4 regions of the Bacillus sp. LH1 genome follow, and region 4 is predicted to be linked to each of the others. Evidence: riboswitches for the same ligand, from Rfam matches in the RefSeq annotation. Region 4 holds a riboswitch; each other region holds the start of a gene.
The links. A riboswitch is a leader RNA that binds a small molecule or an ion and turns the genes downstream of it on or off. The one in region 4 is predicted to bind thiamine pyrophosphate.
Positions count from the first base shown of each region.

Region 1: another riboswitch for thiamine pyrophosphate. It lies ahead of thiC (phosphomethylpyrimidine synthase ThiC); the one in region 4 lies ahead of tenA (thiaminase II).
Region 2: another riboswitch for thiamine pyrophosphate. It lies ahead of thiT (energy-coupled thiamine transporter ThiT); the one in region 4 lies ahead of tenA (thiaminase II).
Region 3: another riboswitch for thiamine pyrophosphate. It lies ahead of tenA (thiaminase II); the one in region 4 lies ahead of tenA (thiaminase II).

Region 1 is NZ_CM175007.1:5,088,715-5,096,149, reverse strand. Features, by position in the region: gene ACX9TM_RS26405 (LTA synthase family protein) at 1-945, opposite strand, end outside; gene ACX9TM_RS26400 (YkvA family protein) at 1,492-1,857, shown strand; gene ACX9TM_RS26395 (metal-binding protein) at 1,908-2,399, shown strand; gene ACX9TM_RS26390 (magnetosome magnetite crystal formation protein family) at 2,470-2,787, opposite strand; gene lldP (L-lactate permease) at 3,084-4,745, shown strand; TPP riboswitch at 4,817-4,932, shown strand; gene thiC (phosphomethylpyrimidine synthase ThiC) at 5,045-6,805, shown strand; gene ACX9TM_RS26375 (arsenic transporter) at 6,907-7,435, opposite strand, start outside.
Region 2 is NZ_CM175007.1:4,696,951-4,704,385, forward strand. Features, by position in the region: gene ACX9TM_RS24335 (lipoprotein BA_5634 family protein) at 1-402, shown strand, start outside; gene ACX9TM_RS24340 (FeoB-associated Cys-rich membrane protein) at 439-609, opposite strand; gene feoB (ferrous iron transport protein B) at 626-2,614, opposite strand; gene ACX9TM_RS24350 (FeoA family protein) at 2,611-2,838, opposite strand; TPP riboswitch at 3,033-3,134, shown strand; gene thiT (energy-coupled thiamine transporter ThiT) at 3,221-3,889, shown strand; gene ACX9TM_RS24360 (sensor histidine kinase) at 4,097-5,950, opposite strand; gene ACX9TM_RS24365 (response regulator transcription factor) at 5,947-6,636, opposite strand; gene ACX9TM_RS24370 (class D sortase) at 6,676-7,296, opposite strand; gene ACX9TM_RS24375 (LPXTG cell wall anchor domain-containing protein) at 7,386-7,435, opposite strand, start outside.
Region 3 is NZ_CM175007.1:2,538,794-2,546,228, forward strand. Features, by position in the region: gene ACX9TM_RS13125 (esterase/lipase family protein) at 1-26, shown strand, start outside; gene ACX9TM_RS13130 (homoserine dehydrogenase) at 114-1,139, shown strand; gene pdxR (MocR-like pyridoxine biosynthesis transcription factor PdxR) at 1,229-2,677, shown strand; gene ACX9TM_RS13140 (D-alanine--D-alanine ligase) at 2,682-3,596, shown strand; TPP riboswitch at 3,670-3,775, shown strand; gene tenA (thiaminase II) at 3,903-4,592, shown strand; gene ACX9TM_RS13150 (DUF3937 domain-containing protein) at 4,990-5,253, shown strand; gene ACX9TM_RS13155 (heterocycloanthracin/sonorensin family bacteriocin) at 5,615-5,935, shown strand; gene ACX9TM_RS13160 (hypothetical protein) at 6,429-6,914, shown strand; gene ACX9TM_RS13165 (RNaseH domain-containing protein) at 7,226-7,435, shown strand, end outside.
Region 4 is NZ_CM175007.1:752,299-759,733, forward strand. Features, by position in the region: gene ACX9TM_RS03860 (DUF3965 domain-containing protein) at 1-889, shown strand, start outside; gene ACX9TM_RS03865 (hypothetical protein) at 1,130-1,468, opposite strand; gene ACX9TM_RS03870 (SH3 domain-containing protein) at 1,474-2,628, opposite strand; TPP riboswitch at 2,898-3,009, shown strand; TPP riboswitch at 3,070-3,173, shown strand; gene tenA (thiaminase II) at 3,259-3,954, shown strand; gene ACX9TM_RS03880 (ABC transporter ATP-binding protein) at 3,923-4,672, shown strand; gene ACX9TM_RS03885 (ABC transporter permease) at 4,672-5,424, shown strand; gene ACX9TM_RS03890 (ABC transporter substrate-binding protein) at 5,421-6,422, shown strand; gene tenI (thiazole tautomerase TenI) at 6,433-7,053, shown strand; gene thiO (glycine oxidase ThiO) at 7,046-7,435, shown strand, end outside.

The DNA of each region.
Region 1 (7,435 bases), 1.0 Mb from region 4:
ACCGCGGTCTAGTGGATATAACGAAGTATCTACTAGGAATTCAGCATCAGATGTTTTACCTTGACCAGTTTGATGGAAGAAGTTATCAAAGTAATAACTTTCTTTCGTAAATTGGTTTAAGAATGGTGTAACTTCTTGTCCGTTAACTGTTGCACCAATTAAGAATGTTTGTAATGACTCAAGAGAGACAACAATTACGTTTTTCCCTTTTGCAGTACCGAACATATTTGGATCTGGTTTACTTTGTGTTGTTTTTACGTAGTTTTCTGTTTCTTGTAATTTACTACCGTCAGCGAACGCTTTTTGTGAACTTGATTTTGCTTGTAAGCCAAGATCGTATACTTGGTGTACATATAATCCTAAGTTTTTAACAAGCATAACGCGGTCGAATGAACGTGTTAATAGTTCTGGGCGTTCAGCTTCTGCAAGTCCTAAGTTTGCGAAGAAAATAGCAACTGTTGATACGAAGTATAGAGAACGCATCGGGCGTGCTACACGCTCTGTAGGTGCAAAGTTCTTCATTTTCTTTAATAGAACGAAGAAAACGATAATGTCTGCAAATGCAAGGATAATTTTGTAGTTAAATAATTCTTTCACACTAGAACCTAAACTTCCGAAGTTAGATGTTTGTCCTAGCACCGGTAATGTAACGAAGTCATTGTAGAATCCGTAGAACATTACGTTACCAACAAGAACGATTGTTAAGACAAAATTAATTCCAAGTGCTATATAGTTACGTTTTTTCCCTTTTGCAAATAATGCAAGACCAACAAGCAGTAATGATGCTGCTAATGGGCTAAGGAATAAAATGAATTCTTGCATGAAAGATTCAAGTTTTAAGTCAAAGCTTGTGCGTGTAATAAGGTAAGTTTTCAGCCATAAGGCTAAAGCTACGAATACAGTGAAACGCACATTTTGAAATTGTGATTTCAAGGTTTCTTTCATTCATTTCCACCCTTTCTCTATCAGGCTTGGTCGATTTTGGAGCGAAAAATGCTAAAATAAAAAATACATAGTTTTCTTGGCCATAATTAAAGGTTCTATATTCACCCATATACGACTATAACTATGCATACCCTTTTGGTTTCTTTTGTTGCTCATAAGCATAACGTCATTTCTGTATTATACAACAAAATTCATTTCTGAGAAACACTATAACATTTTACATTTTTTGTATAAGATTTGTCACTACCAGAGAAAACTTTAACATTCGTTTATATGTCCGTCAACTAGAAAATATAACAAAGGTAGAGCAGAATGTTAAGTAGAAGTGAAAATTTTCTTTGTTGAGAAATAAGAAACGAAGATGGGTAAGGGTTATCTAGAAATCTATTATATGAAGGAAATCGTGTAAAAATTAACGAACACTTGTTCTTTTTTAGTTTGTTTGTTACAATAAAAGTTCATTGATAGGTTTTGTGTAATTTCCATGAACTTTTACTGATAACATATTGTAGCTTATTTCTTTTTAAAAATAGGGAGGCTTTTTACATGAAACAAAAATTTTCAGTTGAAGCGTTTTGGAAGAAAGTAAAACATGTTGCAAAGCAAGCAGGGCAGTCGGTCATTTATGCAAGTTTATTACTGTTTTACGTTTTGCAAAGACCAGATGTTCCAAAACGAGTGAAAATTATTGTAATTGGAGCACTTGCTTATTTTATTGCACCGATTGATGCGATTCCAGATTTCATTGCTGGAATTGGCTATACGGATGATTTAGGGGCGTTAACGGCCGCACTAATACAGGTGTCGTTATACGTCAATGAAGATGTGAAAGATAAGGCACGAGTGAAGTTGGCAGAATGGTTTGGTTCGGATATAGACACAACATTTATCGATCAGAAATTAGGTCAATAGGTGAAACCTGTCATAAGGTGACAGGACGAACGTAAGCGAGGAAGTGCATTATGCCATCAGGAAGAACGCATACGAAAATAAACTTAATATCCCTTCCGGTTGTTTTGTTTTTTCTCTTTTCGTATGGATTAACAAATTTTGATTTTTTATTAACTTTTGCAATTGGTTTTTTAGTAGGTACTTCATTTTTAACACCAGATTTAGATACGTACAGTAATGCTTATAACAAATGGGGTTTCTTACGTATATTTTGGTATCCTTATAAAAAAGTAATGCCGCATCGATCTTTCTTTACGCATACGATTATACTTGGTGATGTGATTCGTATTGCGTACATGTTAATCGTCTTTTCTCCATTTTTATTTCTATTAAATGTAATCGCACTGGATGGTAATTTAATAGAAATTGCGAAGAAACATGAGGTTGAAATTGTAACGTTCTTAATGGGAATTGTTGTGGCAAGTACGCTTCACATTATAGCGGATAAAGTGAATACGCGCCGAAAGAAAATGATGAGAAAAAAGAAGAAACGCAGAAGATAAAGTGAACGAATTAGGAAAAGGACCCTTGCAATTTGCAAGGGTCCTTTTTTAAACAAACGTTTGTTTAAAATTAAGCTTTCAGTACTTTAATTCCTTTTACAATGTTCCAGATGAAGTAGTATAAGCTGATGATTCCGCAAATAGCTAAGACAATCATTGATCCAATTCCAAGTGTTACATCTGCTTGGTCAGATCCCATGCCCATAATTCCTAAAATGGCTACACCGATAAATGTAGCAATACTTGGAATGATGTGTGTCCATAGAGCACGTTTTGCATGTGGCTTTGTTTCAGCGTCCCCCACAATCCAAACGATAATTGGGAATAAGATAGGGGCAAATAGTACACTAAAGTACGATAAAGCAGCTAATATTTTGTTTCCATTCATATATATCACCTCATAAATAATGTCCGTTGTTATACTATTATTATGCAATAAATTTTGCAAGCTTTCTATCGATGAACATTACAGGAACATGACGATTTTGTAAGATTTTTTCGTCAAATGATAAAATTTTCAAAAAAATCTTTTTTAATGGAAATTGTTATGGTACAGTATAAATGAAAGTTGTTGAAAACGTTTTCTTAAACGTTTTTTTATTTTAGACTTAAAGGTATGATGACCTGATAGTCTATTGATGAGGTTATTCTATTTAAAAGGGGATTCTTTAGGGGGAGAGAACAATGAACACATGGACACAAGTTTATGATCCATTCGGAAACATTTGGATTTCGGCAGCGGTAGCACTTATTCCGATTATCTTTTTTTTCTTAGCTTTAGCAGTTTTCCGCATGAAAGGGTATGTGGCAGGATTTATTACAGTTGTACTTACAGTTTTAGTAGCGTTATTCGCTTATAAAATGCCGTTCACGATGGCAATGGCAGCGACCGGATATGGTTTCTTATACGGATTATGGCCAATTGCTTGGATTATCATTATGTCGGTATTTTTATATAAAATTTCTGTGAAAACAGGTCAATTCGATGTGATTCGTGCATCGGTATTATCGATTACGAACGATCATCGTCTACTTGTTATTTTAATTGGATTTTCATTTGGAGCATTTTTAGAAGGAGCGGCAGGATTTGGGGCACCAGTAGCGATTACAGCAGCACTTCTTGCGGGGCTTGGGTTAAATCCTTTATACGCAGCAGGTCTTTGTTTGATTGCAAATACTGCACCAGTGGCGTTCGGAGCGATGGGAATTCCGATTACAGTTGCTGGACAAGTAACAGGTATTGATCCACATAAAATTGGACAAATGGCTGGGCATCAATTACCGTTCCTATCATTATTTGTGCCATTCTTTATCGTATTTTTAATGGATGGATTTAAGGGGGTACGACAAACGTGGCCTGCGTTATTTGTAGCGGGTAGTTCATTTGCGATTACGCAGTTCATTACAGCGACATTTTTAGGACCAGAACTTCCGGATATTACATCGGCACTTGTAAGTTTAATTAGTTTAGCGCTGTTCTTAAAAGTTTGGCAGCCGAAAGAAATTTATCAATCCGGGCAAGCAAATAGTGAAGTAGCAGCAACAACGACAGTAGCATCGATGCCGAAATTAACGTTTGGAAAAGTAGTGAAGGCATGGTCTCCATTTATCGTATTAACGGTTATGGTAGTCATTTGGAGCCAAAGTTTCTTTAAGGCATTATTCGCTCCAGGAGGGGCTTTAGCAAGTCTTGTATTTAAGTTTGAAATTCCAGGTCTGCATAATCTAGTAATGAAAGCAGAGCCGATTGTAAATAAATCAACGCCTTACGAGGCAATTTTGAAGTTTGATGTATTATCAGCAACCGGAACGGCGATTTTAATTGCTTGTATCATTTCCATGTTTATTTTGAAAATGAATGTAAAAGATGCAGTAGTGACATTTAAAGAAACGTTAAGCGAATTAAAAATGCCAATTCTATCTATCGGATTCGTACTAGGGTTTGCATTTATCGCAAACTATTCTGGTCTATCTTCTACGTTAGCGTTAGCATTAGCCGGAACTGGCGGCCTATTCCCGTTCTTCTCACCATTCTTAGGCTGGATTGGCGTATTCCTAACAGGGTCTGATACGTCTGCGAATGCACTGTTCTCAAATTTACAAGCCATTACAGCGCAGCAAGTCGGCGTATCTGAAGTGCTTCTCGTTGCAGCAAATACAACAGGCGGTGTAACAGGTAAAATGATTTCCCCGCAGTCGATTGCGATCGCTTGTGCAGCGGTTGGTCTTGCTGGAAAAGAATCGGATTTGTTCCGTTTTACAGTGAAGCATAGCTTATTCTTCGTAATTATTGTTGGTATTATGACGTATGTGCAGGCGTATTATTTAACGTGGATGATTCCGTAAAGAGCAAAAGAAATAAGCTTTGAATTTTTCAGATTATGGTGTATGATGGGAAAGTATTGAAAATTAAATCAGTGATAAACTAGGGGTGCCTAACGTATGCGTAGGCTGAGAGAGAAGCGCGTGAACTTCTTAACCCTTTGGACCTGATCTGGCTCGTACCAGCGTAGGGAAGTTAACGGCTTTACATAATGATGTCTTTATGAGCCAGGTCCTTATTTTTTTATGGACCTGGCTCTTTTTATTTTGGCATGCGCTGGCCATATCTCGTCCTTGTCACGAACAGGGGGGCAACAAAAATTATGAAACAATCTGTTTCAGCTGAGCAAATTGAATTGAAATCGAGTTTACCAGGGAGTAAGAAAGTATATGTGGATGGGCCACGAGAAGGCATGAAAGTACCGATGCGTGAGATTGAACAAAGCGAAACAAATGGCGTTCCAAATCCGCCAATTCGTGTGTATGATACGAGCGGCCCTTATACGGATCCTGAGTATAAAGTGGAGTTAGAAAAGGGGATTCCAACGCCGCGCCATTCTTGGATTATGGGGCGTGGTGATGTAGAAGCATACGAAGGGCGTGAAGTGAAACCAGAGGATGACGGTGTGAAAGTGGCTTCGAAACATACACCTGTTTTCCCGCAGATGGATCGCAAGCCACTTAGAGCAAAGCAAGGTGCAAACGTTACGCAAATGCACTATGCACGTAATGGCATTATTACGTCTGAGATGGAGTATGTTGCGATTCGTGAAGGGGTAGAGCCGGAGTTTGTTCGTAAGGAAATCGCAGAAGGCCGCGCTATTTTACCAGCGAATATTAATCATCCAGAAGCTGAACCGATGATCATCGGGCGTAATTTTCATGTGAAGGTAAATGCGAATATCGGAAACTCAGCTGTATCTTCTTCGATTGCAGAAGAAGTAGAGAAGATGACATGGGCAACGCGCTGGGGTGCAGATACGATTATGGATTTATCTACAGGTAAAAATATTCATACGACGCGTGAGTGGATTATTCGTAACGCACCTGTACCAGTTGGAACTGTACCGATCTATCAAGCGCTTGAAAAGGTAAACGGAATTGCAGAAGATTTAACGTGGGAAGTATATCGTGATACGTTAATTGAGCAGGCGGAGCAAGGCGTTGATTACTTTACAATTCACGCTGGTGTATTGCTTCGTTACATTCCAATCACGGCAAAGCGTACGACAGGTATCGTTTCGCGCGGTGGTTCGATTATGGCGCAGTGGTGTCTATTCCATCATAAAGAAAACTTCCTATATACTCACTTTGAAGAGATTTGTGAAATTATGAAGCAGTACGATGTTTCGTTCTCTCTTGGAGATGGATTACGTCCAGGGTCTATTGCAGATGCAAATGACGAAGCACAGTTTTCTGAGCTTGAAACACTTGGTGAATTAACCAAAATTGCTTGGAAACATGATGTGCAAGTTATGATTGAAGGACCTGGACACGTACCGATGCACTTAATTAAAGAGAATATGGAGAAAGAGCTTGATATTTGTCAGGGCGCGCCGTTTTACACACTTGGGCCGCTAACGACAGATATTGCACCAGGTTATGACCATATTACATCTGCAATTGGAGCTGCGATGATTGGCTGGTTTGGAACAGCGATGCTTTGTTATGTAACGCCGAAAGAACATTTAGGTTTGCCAAACAAAGATGATGTACGCACGGGTGTTATTACGTATAAAATTGCAGCGCATGCGGCTGATCTTGCGAAAGGACATAAAACGGCTCATCAGCGTGATGATGCACTTTCAAAAGCACGCTTCGAATTCCGTTGGCGCGATCAATTTAATTTATCTTTAGATCCTGAACGTGCGATGGAATATCATGATGAAACGTTGCCTGCAGAAGGGGCAAAGACAGCTCACTTCTGTTCAATGTGTGGACCGAAGTTTTGTAGTATGAGAATTTCGCATGATATTCGTGAGTATGCAAAAGAAAATGATTTAGAAACGACAGAAGCAATTGAAAAAGGAATGAAAGAGAAAGCAGAAGAATTTAAAGAAGCTGGTAGTCATTTATATCAATAATATGTTACACCTCTTTACTTGATTGATCACACTGTAGTACCTAACTTTATTATAGAAGAAGCCCCATTTGCTAAGACGGTAGCAAATGGGGCTTCTGTTGTTTATAAGGCAAAGAAGAGATGTACCCAGTAGAATAAGAGGAATAGTGTGACGACTGTTGTGAGCGGGATAACGATAAGGGATACACTTAAATAGTCTTTCCATTTTACTTTAATTTTGTTTTGTTTCAGAATATACATCCAAATGAGTGAAGCTAGTGTACCAATTGGTAGTAATAGTGAACCGATGTCACTACCAATGATGTTTGCAAGATAGATTGTTTTTAATGTGACTGGATCTAGTCCCATTTCTGTTAATGTGATTGTACCAATCATAAGGGCAGGATGGTTATTGAAGACGTTAGAGAGGATGGATACAAGTCCGCCCATTGCAAAGCTAGCATAGAGTAGATGCTGATTCACAATTGGCTCGAGCCATTGTACAAGTGCAGCTGTTAATCCTGCGTTGTGGAGTCCGTAAATAATGACGTACATAGAGAAGGCGAAAATTAAAATGTGCCACGGTGTCTTTTTCAAAATGTCGACAGGATTTGTTCGTAAGTAGTACCATCTCCAAATGAGAAGAACGAGT
Region 2 (7,435 bases), 1.4 Mb from region 4:
AAAATGACAACATTAGATGGTAAAAAAGTTCTTGTAATGGATAAGAAAACTGGTGAAGAACTAGTGAAAAAAGAGTTACTTAGCAAAATTGATGAAAAAGACAACACGAAACCACTTGATAAATTACCAGCTGTAACAACAGAACAAGGTGTATTATTTGCAAAAGAAAAAGTAGAAAATGCTGCACTTGATGGGGCAAAATTAAAATATGAAGGCAACACAATTATCGGAAGTGGTCGTGCATATACAGATATGTATGCGATTGTCGATGACGCAACTTACAGCAATGTAAAAGGTGATGAAAAATCTGTAGGTGTATTAAAATTTGATAAAGACCCAAGTAAAGAATTCCCTGGTTACAAAGGCGTAGAAGCTTCTCAACTTGTAAAAATTAAAAAGTAAAACAAAAAAGCTTTGCGAAATTCGCAAAGCTTTTTTCTATTTATTATGAGCAATTTGCTCCATATCCGGGCTACAAGTTTGCGACTGACATGACTTATTTAAAGAACATGCCGCGCATTTTCCTTTTTTACTTCTCTTTACAAAATTAACTAACGTATATGCTGCATAACCAAAAATGATAGCTCCAATTATAATATTGACCATCATCACAATACATCTCCTTCTAGAATCCGAGTAAGGATCCAACTTGGTATATAATGAGCGTTAATACATAAGCAACTACGAGTGGATAAACGACTGAGAAAATCGTCCACTTCGCTGATCCTGTTTCACGTTTAATAACAGCTACCGTCGCTAAACACGGAACATATAATAAAATAAAGAACATAAATGCATAAGCTGATAATGCTGTATAATGTGCTCCCATTACATTTCCAAGCACATCTTCTTTAACTGCATAAATAATTGCCATTGTAGAAACGACAACTTCCTTCGCTAAAAATCCTGTTAAAAGGGATGCTGCAGCTTGCCACGTTCCGAAGCCGAGCGGTGCAAATAGTGGTGCGATAAATCCACCAATCATCGCTAAGTAACTGTCTCCCATATCAACGCCAAATCCTGATGGACCTGCATAGTTTAATAACCAAATGACAACCGAACCACCAAAGATGAATGTACCAGCTTTACGAACAAATCCTTTTCCTTTCTCCCACGTGCTTAGCCATAATGTTTTTGCTTGTGGCACACGGTAAGGCGGTAATTCAATTACGAAAATAGACTTTTCCGCTTTCAAAATTGTAAGAGACATAATTTTTGTAACTAATAACGCAAGAACAATCCCTGCAACATATAAAGAAAATACAACAGTCGCCTGACTATGCGGGAAAAATACGCCCGCAAATAATGCATATACAGGTAATCGTGCTGAACAAGACATAAATGGTGTTACTAAAATGGTAAGTAAACGTTCTTTTTCCTGTTCAATCGTTCTCGCAGCCATGATACCTGGAACGTTACATCCAAAACCGATAATCATCGGAATAAAAGCTTTTCCGTTTAAGCCGAAAAACTCCATAATTCTATCCATAACAACTGCAATTCGCGCCATATACCCTGAGTCTTCTAATAATGAAATAAAAAAGAATAGTGCAAAGATTTGTGGTACGAATACTAATACAGCACCAACACCGGCAATAATACCTTCTGTAACTAGTGCTTGAATAAAATCAGAAGCTCCAATACTTGTAAGTCCAGCCGTCACCCAATCCGTAAGCTGGCCACCAAAAAACTCATCTAACATATCCGATAAAGGTGTACCAATCCACGTAAACGTAACCTGAAAAATAAAAAACATAACTGCTAAAAAGATTGGAAGTCCTAAAATTTTATGTGTAATTAATCTATCAATTTTTTCTGAAAAAGGAATTTTTCCTTCTTTCTCATGCTTCATAACATTTGTTTTTAACTTTTCAATATACGCTTCACGAGTTTTGTAAATGTGCTCTTCTAACGTACAATCAAGTCTTCCTTCTAAGCGAGATCGAATGGCTATGAGTTCCTTATAAATTGGTAATGCTTTCATTTCTTTTTCTACTACTTCGTTATTGCTTAAAAATTGAAGTGCTAACCATCTCGGATGCTCGTAATTCGCTGTCTCTAAAAGAGCAATTACTTCTCCAATTCCTTCATCCATTTGTACACCATATGAAATAAGGAATGGCTTTTTCTCTTTTTTGTCATTTTCTTTAAGAGTCGTAAGCAGTTCTTCACAGCCTTTTCCACTTCTTGCAACAACAGGAACGACTGTTACACCTAATAGCTCTGATAATCGTTTTACATCAATGACAATTCCTCTTTGCTTCGCCACATCAACCATGTTTAAACCAATTGAGACTGGCTTACCAAATTCAAGTAACTGCAACGTTAAATGCATATTTCTTTCAAACTGCGAGGAATCTACGATATTTAACATATGATTAAATTCTTCTGTTAATAGAAAGTTTGTTACAACACCTTCATCACGTGAAACTGGATTTAAATCATAAACACCTGGTAAATCAATTAATGTTCCTTGTCTATCTTTTAATTTACCAACCTTTTTTTCTACTGTTACACCGCTCCAGTTTCCTACGTATTCATAAGAACCAGTAAGTGCATTAAATAATGATGTCTTCCCTGTATTCGGATTCCCTAGCAAAGCTACCTTATTCACGCTAATTCCACCTTTATCATTTTCGCGTCACAATGACGAATACTAATTAACTGTCCACGACACTCCAATGTACAAGGACCTTTGAACATCGCTTTCTGTTTCAGGCGAAGTTCGCTTCCTTCAGCAAGACCGAAAGCAGCTAGTCTACGCTTTAATAGCTGATCTAAAGACTGAATACTTTTTACTAACACTTTCTCTCCAATTTTAATATCTACTAAGCTCATAACCTTCCCCCTCAGAAGAGAATGATAATTATTTTCAAAAAAATTATACCACACCCAATTTCTCTTGTACTATACCCTTTTGCTTCATATTTATTAACATTTCGCTACAATTCTATTTCAATTATTGTCATACTGTATTCGTTTGCCATTCTCATCCATTTCGCTTACAATAAACAATAACAAATAAAGAATTTCGTTATCACTGGGGGAGCCATGCCGCTGAGAGGGAACACTTCGTTCCGACCCTTCGAACCTGTTAGTTAATGCTAACGCAGGGATTGTGCAAACGTCCGAAATACATACCTCATTTTTATTTACGTATTTCGTATCCTCCTATGATATCTATTCTTTTTTGTACAACTTGGATTTAGGGGGAGACAACATGCGTAACACCAATTTACAAGCGATGATCGAATCTGCTATTCTTGCAGCCTTCGCCATGATTATCGATATTTTACCATTATCACTTAAACTTCCAACAGGCGGTTCTATCTCATTCGCTATGATTCCTATTTTTATTATTGCTTACCGCTGGGGCTTTAAATCAGCTTTCTTAGGCGGTTTAGTTTGGGGACTATTACAAATTGTCGTGGGAGATGCTTATATTTTAACACCTGTTCAAGCATTCATTGAGTACTTCATTGCCTTTGCTTTTATCGGATTTGCTGGCTTATTCTATCGTCCAATTCAAAAAGCACTTTTAACATCCAATGAAAATAGCTTAGAACAATCAAATTTAGGTAACCGTAAAGACAAACATTCATCAAAACAAAATCAGGGTAAGAAAGTCCTTGCTTATATTATCCTTGCTACATTTATCGGTAGCTTTGCTCGCTATTTCTGCCACTTTATTGCCGGCATTATTTTCTGGGGACAATATGCGCCGAAAGGTCAATCAGCTGTGTTATATTCATTAATCGTAAATGGAAGTACAATGCTTGGTTCTTTTATTTTATGTACCGTTTTACTTATATTTTTATTTATCACTTCACCACGATTATTCAAAAGCATCAGTGCTTATCAAATGAATACACAAAAAAAGGGCGCTTAATGAGCGCTCTTTTTTCATATCGTAATATCAATTAAAAATACAATAAATGCGCAAAAGAAAATAAATACCATTATACTTAGCCAATTGCTATGCACGGTTCATCGACTCCTTACATAACCTCATATTCTAAACAAATTATACTGATTAAAAATAAAGATTAGGTAAAGATAATATGAAAATAAATTAAAAAAGCATAGATCATATTGTCTACGCTTTTTTCGGTAAATAGAAATAAAATAATACACCATCTTCTGTATTTTCTGCCCCATATTCAGCATCATGTAGTTCTAAAATATTCTTTGAAATAGCAAGCCCAAGCCCCGTCCCACCTTGTGAACGCTGACGAGCTGTATCCACGCGATAAAAACGATCCCAAATTTTATCTAATTGCTCTTCTTCAATATGAGTACCTTTATTTTCAATGCACACTTTTATACGATTCTTCTCATCTATTGTAGAAATAATAATATCCTCTTTATTTGGTGTATATCGTATAGCATTCGTAATGAAGTTCACGATGACTTGTTCAATCCGGCCTTGATTTGCAATCACTTCAAATGAACTTATATTTTTATGAATATGAAGTTCTTTTTTCTCTATTTCCACAGATAGATGTTCACATATACCTTCAATTACTGTATCAATATAAAACGAATCTTTTTTCATTTTATATGTACCAGATTCAAATTTAGCTAACTCAAGCATATCCAAAATTAACGTATCCATTTTGTCTACTTCTCTCTCCATTGCCTGAAAATAATACTCTTTTTTATGTTCAGCTACCCCATCTTTTAAAATAGAAATACAGCTTTTCATAATACTTAGCGGTGTTTTTAATTCATGTGAAACACCAGAAATGAATTCTTTTCGCGTCTTTTCTAACTTTCTTTCCTTTTCAATATCTTCTTCTAACTGTCCAATATGCGAATGGAGTTTATTTGATAGCACATTAATATTTTTCGATAAATCTCCAATTTCATCTTTCGAAGTAATCGGTATTTTTTCTGTGAAGTCTAAATGCGCTATTTTCTTTGTTGTATCATTTATTTTCAATAATGGCTTTGCAATTTGTTTTGAGTAATAGAACGAAGCTAGAAAAATAAGAACGACTACAAATGCAATGATATAGATATAATAATCTTGCACCATTTGTACAGCTTCATCTACCGGCTGTAAAGAAGCCATCGCATAAATATATGTTACCGATCCGTCTTTTTCTTTTATTGGTTTCATTAATAATTTATATTTTATATCATTCTTTTCGTAGTCTATTGTCTTTGTTGAATACTCTATTTGATTACTCTCTTTTAGTAACACATCCGTTTGAAATTCTTTTATACTATCCAAAAATAAAGTGTTTTTATAAATTGGATTTACGGGGCCTTTTACATCTGGAAACTGTACTTTCGTAACACGCCCTCCTATGTAAACATCTGGTTCTTGAGCAGCTTGCTCCCGAACAGCCGGCTTCTTTTCCTTACCAACTTGTTCCACAGCTGCTTTCTTTTTCTCCTCATTTAATTTACTCATTTTCTCATTAAATGCTTTTTCTAACGGTTTATTAGATCCGCTTAAATTCTGCTTAGATAAAGAAAAAGAGAATGGAATAAAACTATCTTCTTTTCTCACTCCAGAAAAATAAATTTCTTGCCCTAAAAAATGCTCCGATAATTTATTATCAATCTCCTCTATATTGACGAGATTGCCTAAAGGAATTTTAAATATTTGTTGTCCAAAGCTCTTTTGTTGCCTACGATCTATCGTTACCTCAAAATAAAAATCATCTGCATGTTTTAAATTCCCGTTCTTATCTAATGTCGTAATCCACGTATTATTTTCTCTTAAAAAGTCTTGCTCTAGTTTCTGAATTTCTTCTGCATTTCCTGCATGATTTAAATAGTTCTTCTCAAAGGAATTTAAATTCACTTTAATATCTTCCACTTTTCGATTCGCATAATATTGTTTAAAAAATATCGTTTGTCCAATAAATATCGTCGCTAAAATTAACATGCATAATGCTGTTGTAAGAGTAAATAATTTTAGAACAATCCCTTTTCTCATATATTCCCCTCAAATTTATAACCAGTTCGTACTACAGTTGTAATATACTTTGCTTTCTCTCCTAATTTATTTCTTAAATTACGAATATGGCTATTCACCGTTCGATCATCGCCAGCAAATTCATATCCCCAAATTCTTGAAATGAGTTGCTCTCGCGTTAAAACAATTCCTTGATTTTTCATGAAATACGCTAATATTTCAAATTCTGTATGCGTTAAATTAATATCGGTTCTATCTACCGTAACAGTGCGAGACGGAAAATGAACGTGAATACCGTGAATTGATAATGTATCATCTTCATTCTCTAAAAGTTGCTTTGTCACTTTTCTGCTTTCTAATAACCTTTTCGCTCTTGCTAATAAAATTGGCGGACTATACGGCTTCGTCACATAGTCATCTGCCCCAAGTTCAAAACCGAGTAACGTATCGTCTTCATCTACGCGCGCCGTCAGCATAATAATAGGCACCTCGGACGTCTTTCGAATTCTTCGGCAAACAGACCATCCATCGAGTTCTGGCAACATAATATCTAAAATAACTAAATCAACCTCTTCTTCTTCAAATACAACTAAAGCCTCTTTCCCGTCCCTCGCTTCAAACACTACATATTGCTCACTTAAAAAATAATCTTTTAATATTTCACGTAATATGTCTTCATCTTCAACAATTAAAATATTTTTTGACATAATTTATATATCCCCCTCCCGCTTTCAGAAACTATAATTTCACTTTGAATAACTGCCAGTTAACTTCGCCTCGATAATATATCTATCTGGTGCATTCCCTATATAATTAAATGGGTAACAAGTTGTCAGTGTTAATATCGGTTCTTCTTTTTTTATAATAACAGTACGATCATCCGCATGAGTAATCCATGTCTTTTGAATTTCATATGTGTACGTTTTATTATCATACTCTAAAACAAGGGTATCCTTTTCTTTCAACTCTCCTAAATCTGTAAATACAGTATCTCGATGTCCACTTAGTACAGTATGTCCCCCTCCAGATGGAGTTGTCGTTAAATCACTAACGAACATACCCACTCCTTTTTTCAAAGTCGTATCATCCGCTCCCCAATATATAGAAAACTTCTTCTTTATTTTTGGTATGTTTAACATCGCTACCTTTTCTCCTTCTTTATGTTCTGTTTGAGAAGAAGGCACTTGAGAAGTTACAGGTGTTTCACGAGAAAGTTGAGTATCTTGTATATTTTTAAGACTCTTTATTTCTTCTGCAGTTAATTGCCCGGCAGAGCTTCTTCCTTTATACCATTCCACAGCATAATAGGATCCCATGAATAGCCCTATAGCCATCAATATGATACCGATATAATTGAGTAACTTCATTCTTCATTCCTCCATGCCAAAAATGGTAGGAGTAACCTACCATTTTTAATATATGAAATTATCCGATTCTTTATAGGAAAATATTTTATTTACGCTTTAATCTTATTGCGACGATTCAAACCAAATAATGTACCTACCG
Region 3 (7,435 bases), 1.8 Mb from region 4:
AAAAGCTATCACGTTTACCGAAATAGGTAATAATAAAGCGCTCTCGATGGAATTCGAGAGCGCTTTATATTATATTGAAAGAGGGATTTGGTAGAAAAATATGGGGGGATATTATGAAAATTCAAGTTGTATTATCGGGATACGGAACAGTAGGTAGAGAGTTTATAAAATTATTAAATGAAAAATATTCATATATATATGAAACATATGGGATTCAATTAGTTGTAAGCGGCGTATTAGGGAGAAATATCGCAATACATAATGAAGAAGGCTTATCTCTTCATCATTTATTGATGTATGGTGGCGGTACCGCTGCAATTGAAAAATATTTAGAGTATCATCCGAAGGAACGTGCAACAACTAGCATAAGTGGTACTGTATTGGTAGAATCAACAGTTACAAATCTTAAAGATGGAAATCCAGGGAAACAATATATGAAACAAGCGATTGAAAAACAGATGGATATAGTAGCAATTTCTAAAGGTGCGCTCGTTACAAATTGGAGAGAAATAAATGAAGCAGCAAAAGGCGCAAATATACGAATTCGATATAGCGGTGCAACAGCCGCTGCACTACCGACACTAGATATCGGACAATTTAGTTTAGCCGGTTGCAGTATTGAAAAAATAGAAGGAATATTAAATGGAACAACTAATTATATTCTTACGAAAATGTATGAGGAAGATATGACGTTTGAAGAAGCATTGAAAGAAGCACAAAATAAAGGAATTGCTGAGACAAACCCTATATTAGATATAAGTGGTTCAGATAGTGCGTGTAAATTGTTACTTTTGACAAACAGCTTAATGGAAACAGAGAAAACACTTACTGATATACATATAAAAGGAATCGAGCACGTTACAAAACAGCAAATTCGAAATGCTAAGGAACAACATAAAATTATTAAATTAATAGCATCAATATATAAGGATGAGGGAGGCAATGTGAATTTAAATGTTGAACCGTGCCAAATAGAAAAAGATCATCCATTAGCAAAAGTAAATGGAACCGAAAAAGGAATTACGTTCTTTACAGATACGATGGGACAAGTTACTACAATTGGTGGGGCTTCTAATCCAAGAGGCGCTGCAGCTGCAGCTTTAAAAGATGTAATAAACTTATATCGAAAAGATTTGTAAGACCGTACCGCCCTTTATAAAAAATACATATGCCGTGGACCTTTTGAGAATGAAATAAATATGCAAAAATGATTGCAGGGGGTAAGAAATTGTTTAAGGATTTTAAAGTTGTTAAAGAACGTCCCGTTTATATTCAATTGAAAGATTATTTGAAGAAAATGATTATGAAAGGGCATTTGCTCGGGGATCAAAAAATCCCATCAACAAGGGAACTAAGTGAATTACTAAGTGTGAGTAGAAACACTGTACTCGCTGCTTATGCAGATTTAGAGCAAGAAGGACTCATTTATGCAGTTAAAGGAAAAGGGAACTTTGTTGCCAAGGTGGATATATCTAACACTTCGTCTGTTAAAATAGATTGGAAAAATAAACTTAATACAGTGACCGCATTAGCGGACGAATTAGATTTAATGAAACATGGTGTTCGTTGGGAAAAGGGAATGATTGTTTTTAATAGTATAGCCCCGGATGAGAAGCTATTTGATGTTGAAAATTTCAAAAGAGCTTTTCTTACTCGTATGTCCATTGAAGGGGACATCGTATTGAACTACGGATATGCAAAGGGATATAGACCGTTAATGAATTATTTACTTCATTACATGGAAATGAAAGGTGTAGACATTTCGAATAAAGATATTCTAATTACAAATGGATTTACAGAAGGATTGGATATTGTACTCTCTTCTTTATCAAAAAAATCCGGTCGTGTCATTTGTGAGAATCCAACTCACCATGCTGCACTTAAGCTTTTCCGTTTACATGGACTTGAAGTTCATGGGATTGATATGCATGAGGATGGTATTGATACGAATGCAGTTGAAAAAAGTTTGCGTGAAAAAGATTTTGAGTTTGCTTATTTAATTCCTTCTTATCATAATCCAACCGGTATTGTTACGAGTTCAGAGAAAAGAACGGAATTGATGAGGTTATTCTCAAAATACAACGTTCCTATTATAGAGGACGGATTTAATGAAGAATTACGTTATTCAGGTTCACATTTAGCTCCATTATTAACTTTTGCGGGAGCTGGCAATAATGTGATTTATATTAGTAGCTTTTCAAAGGTACTTTTCCCTGGTTTACGTGTAGGCTGGATTATTGCAGATAAAGAGCTGATTCATTATTTAGAAAGCGTAAAAAGAGCAAGAACGATTCACACATCTACGCTAGATCAAGCTGTTCTGTTTCAATATTTACATGAGGGATATTTTGAAAAATATTTAAAAAAGGCAAGATCTGTTTATAAGAAAAAATATGAGTTAGCTGTCGGGGCATGTAACCAGTACATTCCTTTTAAAAGAATGACTGGAGATGGTGGGCTGCATTTATTTATAGAGCTAGAAGAGCATATGAATGCCCGCACACTTTTACAAAAGTGTTATGAGAAAGGCGTTACGTTTTCACCTGGAGATGTTTTTTACTCTGATGGAGAAGGAGCAAACACTTTCCGATTAGGGTTTTCGCGCTTGAAAGAAGAAGAAATAGTTCGTGGAATTAAAATAATTGGTGATACATTAAAAAATGAAATTTGGAGTTGAGAAAATGAAAATCGGTGTTATTATGGGCGGGGTATCGTCTGAAAAACAAGTTTCAATTATGACGGGGAATGAAATGATTGCTCATTTAGATAAAAATAAGTATGAAATAGTTCCAATTACATTAAACGAAAAAATGGATTTAATTGAAAAAGCGAAAGACATTGACTTTGCATTGCTCGCATTACACGGAAAATACGGAGAAGATGGGACAGTTCAAGGAACACTGGAGAGTTTAGGGATTCCTTATAGCGGAAGTAATATGTTATCTAGCAGTATATGTATGGATAAAAATATTTCGAAAAAGATTTTACGTTATGAAGGTGTAGAAACACCAGATTGGATTGAACTTACAAAAATGGAGGATCTAAATCTTGATGAGTTAGATAAGTTAGGATTTCCATTAGTGGTAAAACCAAACTCTGGCGGATCGAGTGTCGGGGTGAAAATCGTTTACAATAAAAATGAACTGATCTCAATGCTAGAAACTGTATTCGAATGGGATTCTGAAGTAGTAATTGAGAAGTATATAAAAGGTGATGAAATTACATGTTCTATTCTGGATGGAAAACAGTTACCTATAGTTTCAATTCGACATGCAGCCGAGTTCTTTGATTACAATGCAAAATATGATGATACTAGTACGGTTGAGGAAGTTATCGAACTTCCAGCAGAAATTAAGGAACGTGTAAATAAAGCTTCACTGACTTGTTATAAAGCATTAAAATGTAGTGTTTATGCAAGAGTTGATATGATGGTGAAGGACGGAATTCCATATGTAATGGAAATTAATACATTACCAGGGATGACACAATCAAGTTTATTGCCAAAAAGTGCAGAAGCAGCGGGGATTAGTTATAGCAAACTATTAGATATGATTATTGAAACATCATTAAAAGTTAGAAATGAAGAAGGGTTTTAAGGAGATTATATAACGAATTCTTTTGACAGTTTCACGAAGTATGCTATGATGAATACATTATAAAAACAAAATATTCATCCACTAGGGGGGCCTTTTATAGGCTGAGATCAAATGTGATTTTGAGACTCTTAGTACCTGATCTGGTTAATGCCAGCGTAGGGAAGTGGGAAAGACGTTGCTATTTAATGAGTAAATAAATACTGTCAATTTCACTTTCTTTACGCCTGTAAAGAAAGTTTTTTTATTTTACAGCTTTAATAATTGTGGATAAATACTTATATTTTATACATTATTGGAGGGATTTAAATGACTTTTTCACAATCATTACGTAAAGAAGTAGATTCAATTTGGGAAGCGAGTTTTAACCATCCTTTTGTAAAAAAACTTGGTGAAGGAACGTTAGATTTAGCTAGTTTTCGTTATTATGTGCTTCAAGATTCGTATTATTTGAGTCATTTTGCTAGAGTACAAACTTTAGGAGCTGCAAAAGCTCTTGAATTAGAGACGACAGCTCGTATGGCACATCATGCTCAAAATACATATGAAGCAGAGTTATCTTTACATGAGAATTTTGCTAAAAAACTAGGGATAACGAAAGAAGAAAAAGATAATTTTATTCCTGCGCCAACTGCATATGCGTATACTTCACATATGTATCGTGCTGCGTATGAAGGGCATTTAGGAGATATCATTGCAGCAATTTTACCTTGCTATTGGTTGTATTATGAAATTGGCGAACGCTTAAAAGAGTGCCAGCCGGAAGAGCCAATTTATAACGAATGGATTTCTGCTTATGGATCTGATTGGTTCCGTACGCTAGTTGAAGAACAAATTACACGTTTAGATACTATCGCTGAAAAAGTAACAGAGGCAGACCGCAAACGTATGAAACAGCATTTTATTATTAGCAGTCAATATGAATATTCATTTTGGGAAATGGCTTATACATTAGAAAAGTGGCCAGTGGATACAGACGTAAAAGACGTAATTGGATAAAGAATAGAAGTAATGTTATAGATAGGTCTGGATCATACCTATCTATATATTTTTTCTTGTCAAATTTGCGTAAAGTTATTAGTGCTACGGATATGGCGAAATAGAATATCGATAATTTAGCTCATTTACTTGTCTACGCATTAACTGGATAAACTTCTGTCACATTTATTTTACAATTAAAGAACGTAAATGTTGGTGGTATGAAGTTAAATAAGAAAAGAAACCCGAGCTATTAGCTGTAACGGAGTTGTTTTTTCTTCGCAGGAATTCCTAAATTATCATGGAGTGTTGTTAATACGATATGCAAATATGCATATCGTATTTTTTTGAGTTCTTTATGTGTTAAAATTAGATATAAAGATATAAAAATATAAAGAAGCAAAAGCAGGAATATCCAATGAATTTTGAGAGGTGTTATATGTTTACAAATAAGAAATTAATTCGATTTGGTTTATCGTTGTTTGTATTTTTAGGGATAATTAATTTTACAATCAGCTATTTCCAAACATATCTTGAAACAGCAGCAGATATTAAATGGGTAATTCCAGAAATTTGGAAAACTATTTTGCTAGATGTTCCTCAAGGTATACTTGTTCTTTTAGGCGCAATTGCTTTATATGATTTCACAAAAGAGGCATCACAAAAAGACGCATCAATCTAAGTGTGTCTTTTTTCTATTAGGAATTTCATAGAGAGTTTTGCTGGAGAAATAGAATTCATATTTTTTAATTTTTATTTATCCCGCTATTTGCCAGGCAGTAAGCCCCCCACCTCAAAATTCAGCGGAAGCAAAGAAGTTAGGTAGGGGATGAACAAAACCCCACTGATTAAAGTTTCACTTTATAAAAATGAGCCCATAGCAAAAATAGGTATATGAACAAGGTGCATCATTTAGTGATAAGTCATACTTTGTTGGTGTACGTATTGAACTTAGTTTGTAGCGCTATTCCTACTTAGATGTAACGAACAGAAACATAGGGAAGCATCGATGAGGTTGTATTTTATAAACGGAGGTTATGAAAATGAATCAGTTTCAACAAGAACTACAAGCGCTAAGTCTTAATGATTACCGATCTGGAAATATTGTCTATTGGGACCAGCAAAACCAATATCCATATTACTATATTGAAGATGCTGCTCGTCGCTGTGGCGGTTGTGGTCGTTGTGGCGGTTGTGGTGGAGGTCGTTGTGGCGGATTTCGTTGTGGTGGATTCCGTTGTATTGGTTGCTTCGGTTGTTTTGGTTGCGGAAGTTGCGGAGGTTGTGGCGGCTGTGGTGGTTGCTCTAACTGTTTTGATGGTTTTACTGATACTACCGGTACTATTGTAACGTATGAATATTAATTACATTTATCCCATTATTTGCGGGCAATAAAATCTTCCTTAAAATTCAGAGAGAGCAAAGAGAAGTTAGGTGGCGGACTGTCCATAAAAGCCCGATTGGTGAGAGCTGATTAAAGCTTCACTTTATCAATTAAAAAACATTAGTTTTATATATGTACTTGCCGACAAAGAATATAGCCATTATTAATGGATATATTCAGTCATTCAAGTGAAAGAGTAACAATAAGATATATAGATGTAATTAACAGGTGATGGATAAAGCAATGACTAGATTTAAAATCTAATCATTGCTTTTTTCTTATGGTTTTATCATCAAATATCTGTCTGGTTTAGGGATTGATTTCTTCTAGCTAATGAATTTATTACAACTTTGTAAGGTTAATGTAATGTTAATCGATAGTAAATGAAGATGCTTGAGTGTAATTTAAATAAGATTAAAAAGTACTGTTTATCTATACAATAATCGGGTAAATAATATGTAATTAGGAAGTGTATGAATATGATTGAACTAAAATCTATTATCCATTCGTATAAACTAAAGAGAAAAATAGCTAAAGATTTATACGGAAAAAGAGATGAATTGACACTGTTATTAAATGAATTTAATAAAATGAAATGTACAGTAACATCTGAAAAGAAGAAAAACAATATATTATCTCGTTTGCAACTAATTTATCAAAATATGAAATTAGATAAGCAGTATCCTCTATCAGTTGCTTTTGATAGTAAATTATTGGAGCGATTAGAAAAAGAACCTCTACATACTATTGAGGATGGTGTAACATGTTTACATCTAATGTTAGATGTGAATTATGAGAAAATAAAACAATATGGTTCGAGTACAAGTAGGTCATTTGTTCCATTATCGCAGTCTTCTATTTGTCTTGCTGATTGTATTTGTTTAACAGGAGTTGTAGTAGGTTTACTAGGAGCAATTTCATTTGGGGGATTACTGTTATCTATATGTTCAATTACATAAAGGTTGATATTTGTAAAAAGGGCACCGAATTAAGGTGTTCTTTTTTGGTTTTTTTGTAAAGATATTGTAAATGATAAGTACAATGCATTAAGTATAATGTATAATTCGAATGTATTGAAATTCAAATATAATAGAGGTGTTATACATGATAATTACTTTGAATTTTTAAAAGAGTCGGTTTGATAATAATTTATGTAGATAAACAGTTTTTACGTTTTTTTTAAATACTTGGTTTAAATGGATTAGATTAAGTAACTATTGTTCTAGCTTTTTGATAATCAAGACAACTGAAGAAAGGAAGCAATCATTTTATGAAAAAATTAAGGCTGCTAACATTTGAAAATATAGTAGAACCCCTTTTAAATGAAAAGGTATCATTTATATACTTTCCTATTGAATGGCTGGACATCGTAGAGATACATTATAAGACATTTTTATTAACGAGTAAGTTGAAACGTTTGAATGAAAGATTGTATGATATGTTTTCGGATATATTGTTTATTCAGCATAACCCGTACGTA
Region 4 (7,435 bases):
CTTATGCCAAGAGATTGGTTGGTATGAAGAGGCAAATGATTTTATGATAGCGCAAGGATTAGCTGAGTTTGTTCATACTTCATTGGAATATGAAACATGGGATCTTTTGACGCAATCAGTTGCTTTAAATTATTTAATTATTAAATATCGTATAGGTGAATTGACAGATAGGGATATTGAAATTTGGGATAGAGTTAAATTTAATGAGAAGTGTATAACCGATTGTAAACATTTATTATCTCATAAAGAAGTATTGGAATTTACATTCTTTTATATGTGCAAGAGAGCGAAATCATTATCAAAAGAGCAATTAAATAGTGATATGATGAGTTTAGCAATGTATTGTAATACTTTTGTATATGATTTGTATACACATGATTTATTACGGAAATATCGTAAGTGTACAGATTTCCTATCATATTATGGACCTAGTCAGGCAGTTTTAGCATGTCAAAGAGCTGTATTATCTCAAATTTCCGATCGCTTAGACCCATTAAAGACAACGCATGTAGATGATTATTTATATGTGATGAAAGAAATGATGGAGCATATGACGATAGGAGTAATGGATCGATATGGTCATTTTATTGGAAAGCTACTATCTTATGTGCCATTTTTCGAAATGATACAAGTTCCACAGCATGCATATTATTGTGAAGAATTACTGTATATTTGTAAGGGCATTGAATATAAAGAAGAAACACTACGCAATTATATATTTATACAATTACATGATTGTTTACCATCATTTTTTAGGCTATTTCTTAAAAATAAGCGTTACGCAACGATTCATGATATTCTTTTCTATTGGTGCGATGACGAACAACGAATGAGCTTAGAGAAAAAATATAATCTGAGCTTTATTTATGAAAAATATGCTTGTGGATAAACAATATTTTCGATATGAAAAATTAATATAAATTAAAAAGGATCTCCAGTTTATGTGAGATCCTTTTTTGTTAGTAAAACAAGGAGAAAGTGATTAAGACAAGAAACAACATTCCATATAGGAGAAGTTGTGCAGTATAACTTCCTTGTATACCAAAAAAAGTATTGGCTTTCTTATACAAATGCAATATGTATTTTATTGGAGCATCTTTGAAAGATTGGTACACAGTGTCTCCTCTTTCTAAGCTTCTTGTTCTTGTTTTTGTTTTTGGTTATAAGGGACATTAATATATCTAGCTACAAATAATAAAACAGCCATAAAGAATACTGGAAATACAGTAGATAAATAAAAGCCATTACTAATTATATTTGTTATGAGAGCACTCAAAAGAAAAATAGCATTATAAATATGGGCAATTTTTTGTTTTAGTTGCACTTGAAATGATTCCATCATAATTTCTAATGCAACAAAAGCAATAATAATAGATAAAAATACAATGTTTGTATTGTAAATGATTAAACAACAGATTAAACCTAAAAAGGCTACGTATTCAATTATAAGAGGTATATTGCGTGGCATACAATTTACCTAACTAAATATGGCAGTGGATTTACTGCATTTGTTTTTTCAAAATTCCATTCTCCATTATGTAATTCAAAATGAAGATGTTGCCCGTATGAATGACCTGTGTTTCCCATATGACCTATTAATTGTCCAGTCTGTACTTGATCACCAGCTTGTACAGTGCGATCCTTCATATGAGCATAAACAGTTGTATATAATTTCCCATTGATTTGATGCGCAATGAAAACAACATTGCCATAGCTAGCTGAATAATAAGATTTCACAACTTTACCTGCAGCAGCAGCTTGGATAGAGACGTTTCCTGGAGCGGCAATATCTATACCATAATGCATTTGTTCCCAGCGTATATCAAAGGTTGAGCTAATTCTTCCTTGAGCGGGGAATTTGAAAGCAGCTGGAATTGATGAAGGCTGATCTGTTTTAGCTTGTGGTTGATTTTGTACTACATAGTGTTTTGCTACATATCCGTATCCTGTGCCAAAACGAATTTTATACCAAGTACCTACAGTTTCTACTACTTGTACTTGAGTACCGTTTTGTAATGAACCGAGTAGAGCGCTACTTGTACTAGCTGTGCTACGTACATTTAGATTAGGTGTTGCAACAGTATATTTTGTATTATTTTGAACGGTGATTCCTTTTACTAAGGGTTGTGAACCATTAGAGATGAATGCTTTTTGTACGTAACCTGTTTGGCCATTATGTGATATTTTATACCATTCGCCTTGATCTTCTTGAACGGTAATAAACTTACCATTTGGTAATACATCTAAAATGGAAGATTCTAAATTAGGTTCAGAGCGAACGTTTAATGCATTAGCATTAACGATGTATTGATCATTAGATTGAAGTTTGTTTTTTAGTAAAATAGCATCTTTTTGTACATAACCTACTTTATTATGAACAGATACTTTATACCAACCATTAGTTGTTTCAATGATGTTCACTTTTGTATTAAAGCGAATTGTATCAATTGATGTGCTTTTTACGTTATCTTCTGTATGTAATGCTACTTGATCGACTTTGACATACCCAGTTTTAATATTAGATAATTGTTCAGCGTTTGCTTTTTGTACATTTGTTTCACCCATAGAAGGAAGTAAAGAAGCAATCGCTACAGTAGTTGCTGTTAAAGCAGTAGCTTTCATATTCATGGAATAGAGACCTCCTCTAGTTGTATAGTTGTAATTTTATTATAGTATAAAGATATAATATAGTGGGGGTATTCACATAAATGTAATATGAAATCAATATAAAAATAAATTTTTTGAGGATAATGATTCCTTTTTATACAATTAATTGGGGTTTTATTTTCTAAAATAGAATGTATGTATTGTATAATTTTGATATTATGTTGACAATTAAGAAAATTAAAAAAGTTGATGATGTCTTATTAGGGTGTTATACTGACAGTGATAATTTTATAGTTTGCTAGGAGAGCTGGTGTTGCCAGCTGAGAGTAGGCCGTAAGCCTTTGATCCTTTTTATTACCTGATCTAGATTATGCTAGCGTAGGGAAGCAATTCGGACACTAACAATGAGTCCCCGTTTCTTTGCGTATAGAAACGGGGCTTTTTTATTTGAAAATTTCATATTGAAACCACTAGGGGTGCTTGACTTGCTGAGAGAGGAATAATCCTTAACCCTTACAACACCTGATCTAGGTAATACTAGCGAAGGGAAGTGGAACATCGAATAAATGTATAACTTTATTTGCTGTAACCACTTCTTATATATAGAAGTGGTTTTTTATTTAGATACATATATTGAAAGGGGATAGAGAAATGAAATTTTGCGATAGATTATTAGAAACTGTGCAACCGGTTTGGGAGATGAGTCATAATCATCCGTTTGTAGTGGGTATGGGAGATGGCACGTTAGAAAAAGATAAATTCCAGTATTATATTATTCAAGATTATTTATATCTGCTAGATTATGCAAAGTTATATGCGATTGGTGTTGTAAAAGCAACGAATCCACAAGTAATGGGAAAGTTCGCTGAACAAATTGATGGAATATTAAATGGCGAAATGACAATCCATAAACAATATGCAAAAAGACTTGGAATTTCTATAGAGGAGATAGAGTCTGCGAAACCATCTGCTAAAAATTTAGCTTATACAAATTACATGATGTCTGTATCTCAAAATGGCACACTTGCGGAATTAATAGCAGCGCTTCTTCCATGTATGTGGAGCTATTGGGAAATTGGAAAGCGTTTAAATGATATTCCTGGAGCAAGAGATCATGAGTTTTTTGGTGAGTGGATTCAAGGATATAGTTCGGAAGAATACGGTAATCTTTGTATTTGGTTAATAGATTTATTAAATGAAATGGCAGTTGGAAAGTCTGAGAAAGAACTAGAAAGATTAGAGGAGATCTTCTTATATTCCAGTCGATTTGAATATTTATTCTGGGATATGTCCTATCGTAAGGAGATGTGGGGATTTGAGGAGCAAGAACATACTACAGTTTCATAATGTTTCTTTTCATTACGATGAGAAACCAATCATCCATGAATTAAATGCTTCTATATATGAGAAAGAGTTTGTCAGTATTATCGGACCGAGTGGATGTGGAAAAAGTACTTTATTTCGCCTTATTACAGGTCTAGAAAAGGTAAGTACTGGACAGATAGAACTGACAGAAACAAAGAACCATCCTGTAGGATATATGCCGCAAAAAGATATGCTTTTGCCGTGGAGAACAATTATTGAGAATGCTGCCCTGCCGCTAGAGTGCCAAGGTGTACAGAAGAAAGAAGCAGAAGTAAAGGCAAAGGAACTGTTACATAAATTTGGTTTGCAAGGGTATGAGCAAAAATATCCGAAAGATTTATCTGGTGGGATGAGACAACGTGTATCTTTTATTCGAACTTTATTAACAGGCGGGGAGATATTGCTGTTAGATGAACCATTTAGTGCGTTGGATGCTTTAACGAAGACCTCTTTGCAAGAATGGTTGTTTGAACAATGGCAAGAGTGGGAAAAAACAATTTTATTCATTACTCATGATGTTGAAGAAGCGTTATTTCTTTCAAACAGAGTTTTAGTAGTGGAACAGCAGCCGATAACGACTTTGACTGAGCGGACTGTACCGCTTGATCATAACAGAACACGAAAAGATTTATATAAACCGGAAGTATTAGCGCTGAAAGATGAGCTTCTTAGTATGTTACAAAGGCAGGTACTTGTGTGATGAACCGATTGAAAGAATTAGTTCCTGCTATTACACTTTCTAGTATTTTACTAGCTGTGTGGGAAATAGGAGCAAGAATTGTAGATGAGATGTACATTTTACCGTCACCGTCTGCGATTGTAATGAAGATATGGAAACTAAAAGACATATTATTTACAGTTCATTTACCTGCAACGTTATACGTCGTTTTAATAGGTGTTGTTATCTCTATCGTATTAGGTGTAGGGCTAGCGATGTTAATGAATGCGAGTACATGGATGGAAAGAGCATTTTATCCATTATTAGTTGCTTCACAAACGATTCCAATTACTGCGCTTGCTCCGCTATTTGTTTTATGGTTTGGATATACAATTTGGAGTAAGGTTGTTGTCACAGTTTTAATTACGTTTTTCCCAATTGCGGTCAATACGTATGATGGACTGCGTAGTACGAAAAAAGAATGGGAGGAGCTCTTAGTTACATATGGAGCAACAAAAAGAGATATTTTTCTTAAATTAAAGTTGCCGTCTGCTCTTCCTTATTTTTTCTCAGCTTTAAAAATTGCAGTTCCGCTTAGTGTTATCGGAGCAGCAATTGGAGAATGGCTCGGTGCACAAGCTGGGCTTGGATATTTCAGTAAGAGAATGATGACGCAGTTAGATGGAGCTGGCGTATTTGCACCTATTGTATTGTTATCATTATTAGCTATTTTCTTCGTCGTAATTATTTCCATATTAGAAAAGAAATTCATTAGTTGGAGGAAGCATTCATGAAATTTTTAAAACGCATCTTTGTGTTTACATTATTAATTGCAATAATTGCAGGATGTTCGAGTAATTCAGCATCAGACAAAAGTAAAAAAGAGAAAGAAATAACAGTCATGTTAGATTGGTATCCAAATGCGGTACATAGCTTTATCTATGCAGCAATTGAAAAAGGATACTTTAAAGAAGAAGGTGTAAAGGTAAATATTAAATTCCCTTCTAATCCGACTGATCCATTAACGCTAGCAGCAGCAGGGAAGGTGACAGTTGGCTTGTATTATCAGCCAGATGTTGTTATGGCGAGAGCGAATGAGCAAATTCCAGTGAAATCAATTGGGGCTGTCGTACGTTCACCATTAAATCATGTTGTATCACTGAAATCAGCGGGCATTCAATCACCGAAAGATTTAGAAGGAAAAACAGTAGGATACTCTGGAACACCATTAAGTGAGATGTATTTAAAAACGATGGTAAAAGAAGCTGGTGGTAATCCTAATACAGTGAAAGTAGTAGATGTTGGCTTTGATTTAGTACCAGCATTAATTACGAAGAAAGTAGATGCGGTAACAGGGGCATACATTAACCATGAAGTACCTGTTATGCGTCATGAAGGCCATGAACCAGCGTACTTTAATCCAGCTGATTACGGAGTACCAAACTATCATGAGCTTGTGTTTGTAACAGGTGATAAAACGTTGAAAAAAGATAAAGAGGCGTTGCAAGCTTTCTTACGTGGTACGAAAAAAGGCTATGATTTCATGAAGAAAAACCCAGATGAAGCATTGAATATTTTATTAAATCATCAAGAAAAAGAAAACTTCCCACTTGTGCCAGAAGTTGAAAAGGAAAGTATGAAAATTTTATTAGAGAAGATGGAAACGAAAGATGAGCCATTCTTATCAGATTCAAAAGAATCTTGGGAGAAACAAAATAAGTGGCTGAAGGACAAAGGAATGACGAATGAAACCGTCCCAGCCGATGAATTATTCGAAAATATTTTAAAGTAGGCGAATGAATATGAAAAATGAGCTCCACGTAATCTCAAATGGCCATATGCCATTCGAAGAGTTAGTGAATGTAGCGATGCAAATTGAGAGTGAGATTGATTATTTGCATATTCGTGAGCGTGAGAAGAGTACGAAGGAATTATATGAAGGTGTGGAAAGTCTATTAATGGAGGGCTTTCCAGCTTCTAAAATTGTCATAAACGATCGAATTGATATTGCAATTTTATTAAATATTCCTCGTGTTCAACTAGGATATCGAAGTACAGATGTAAAGTCAGTGAAAGAAAAGTTTTCGTATTTGCATGTCGGTTATTCTGTGCATTCGCTAGATGAAGCAATAGTAGCTTTTAAAAATGGAGCGGATTCACTCGTTTATGGCCATGTATTTCCGACAGATTGTAAAAAAGGTGTGCCAGCGAGAGGGCTTGAAGAAATTTCAGACATTGCAAGGTGTTTATCTATACCGATTACAGCAATTGGAGGAATTACCCCAGAAAACACAGTGGATGTTCTTACTAACGGTGTAAGCGGTATAGCAGTTATGTCTGGAATTGTAAGTAGTAGTAACCCGTATAGCAAAGCGAAATCTTATAAGGAATCAATAAGAAAGTGGGCGGAAAAACATGTGTGAGAAGTATGATGTAGCGATTATTGGTGGTGGTGTAATTGGTAGTTCAGTTGCACATTTTCTAGCAGAAAGAGGACATAAAGTAGCGATTGTGGAGAAGCAAAGTATTGCATCGGAAGCTTCAAAAGCAGCTGCTGGTTTACTTGGTGTTCAGGCAGAATGGGATGCGTATGATCCGCTATTTGAACTTGCTAGAGAAAGCCGAGCTATATTTCCACAACTTGCAGCAGTTTTACGTGAAAAGACGGGTGTTGATATTGGATATGAAGAAAAAGGAATTTATCGTATTGCTCAAAATGAAGATGAGAAGGAAAGAATTCTTCACATTATGGATTGGCAGCAGAAAACAGGTGAAGATTCTTATTTTCTAACGGGAGACCATGTG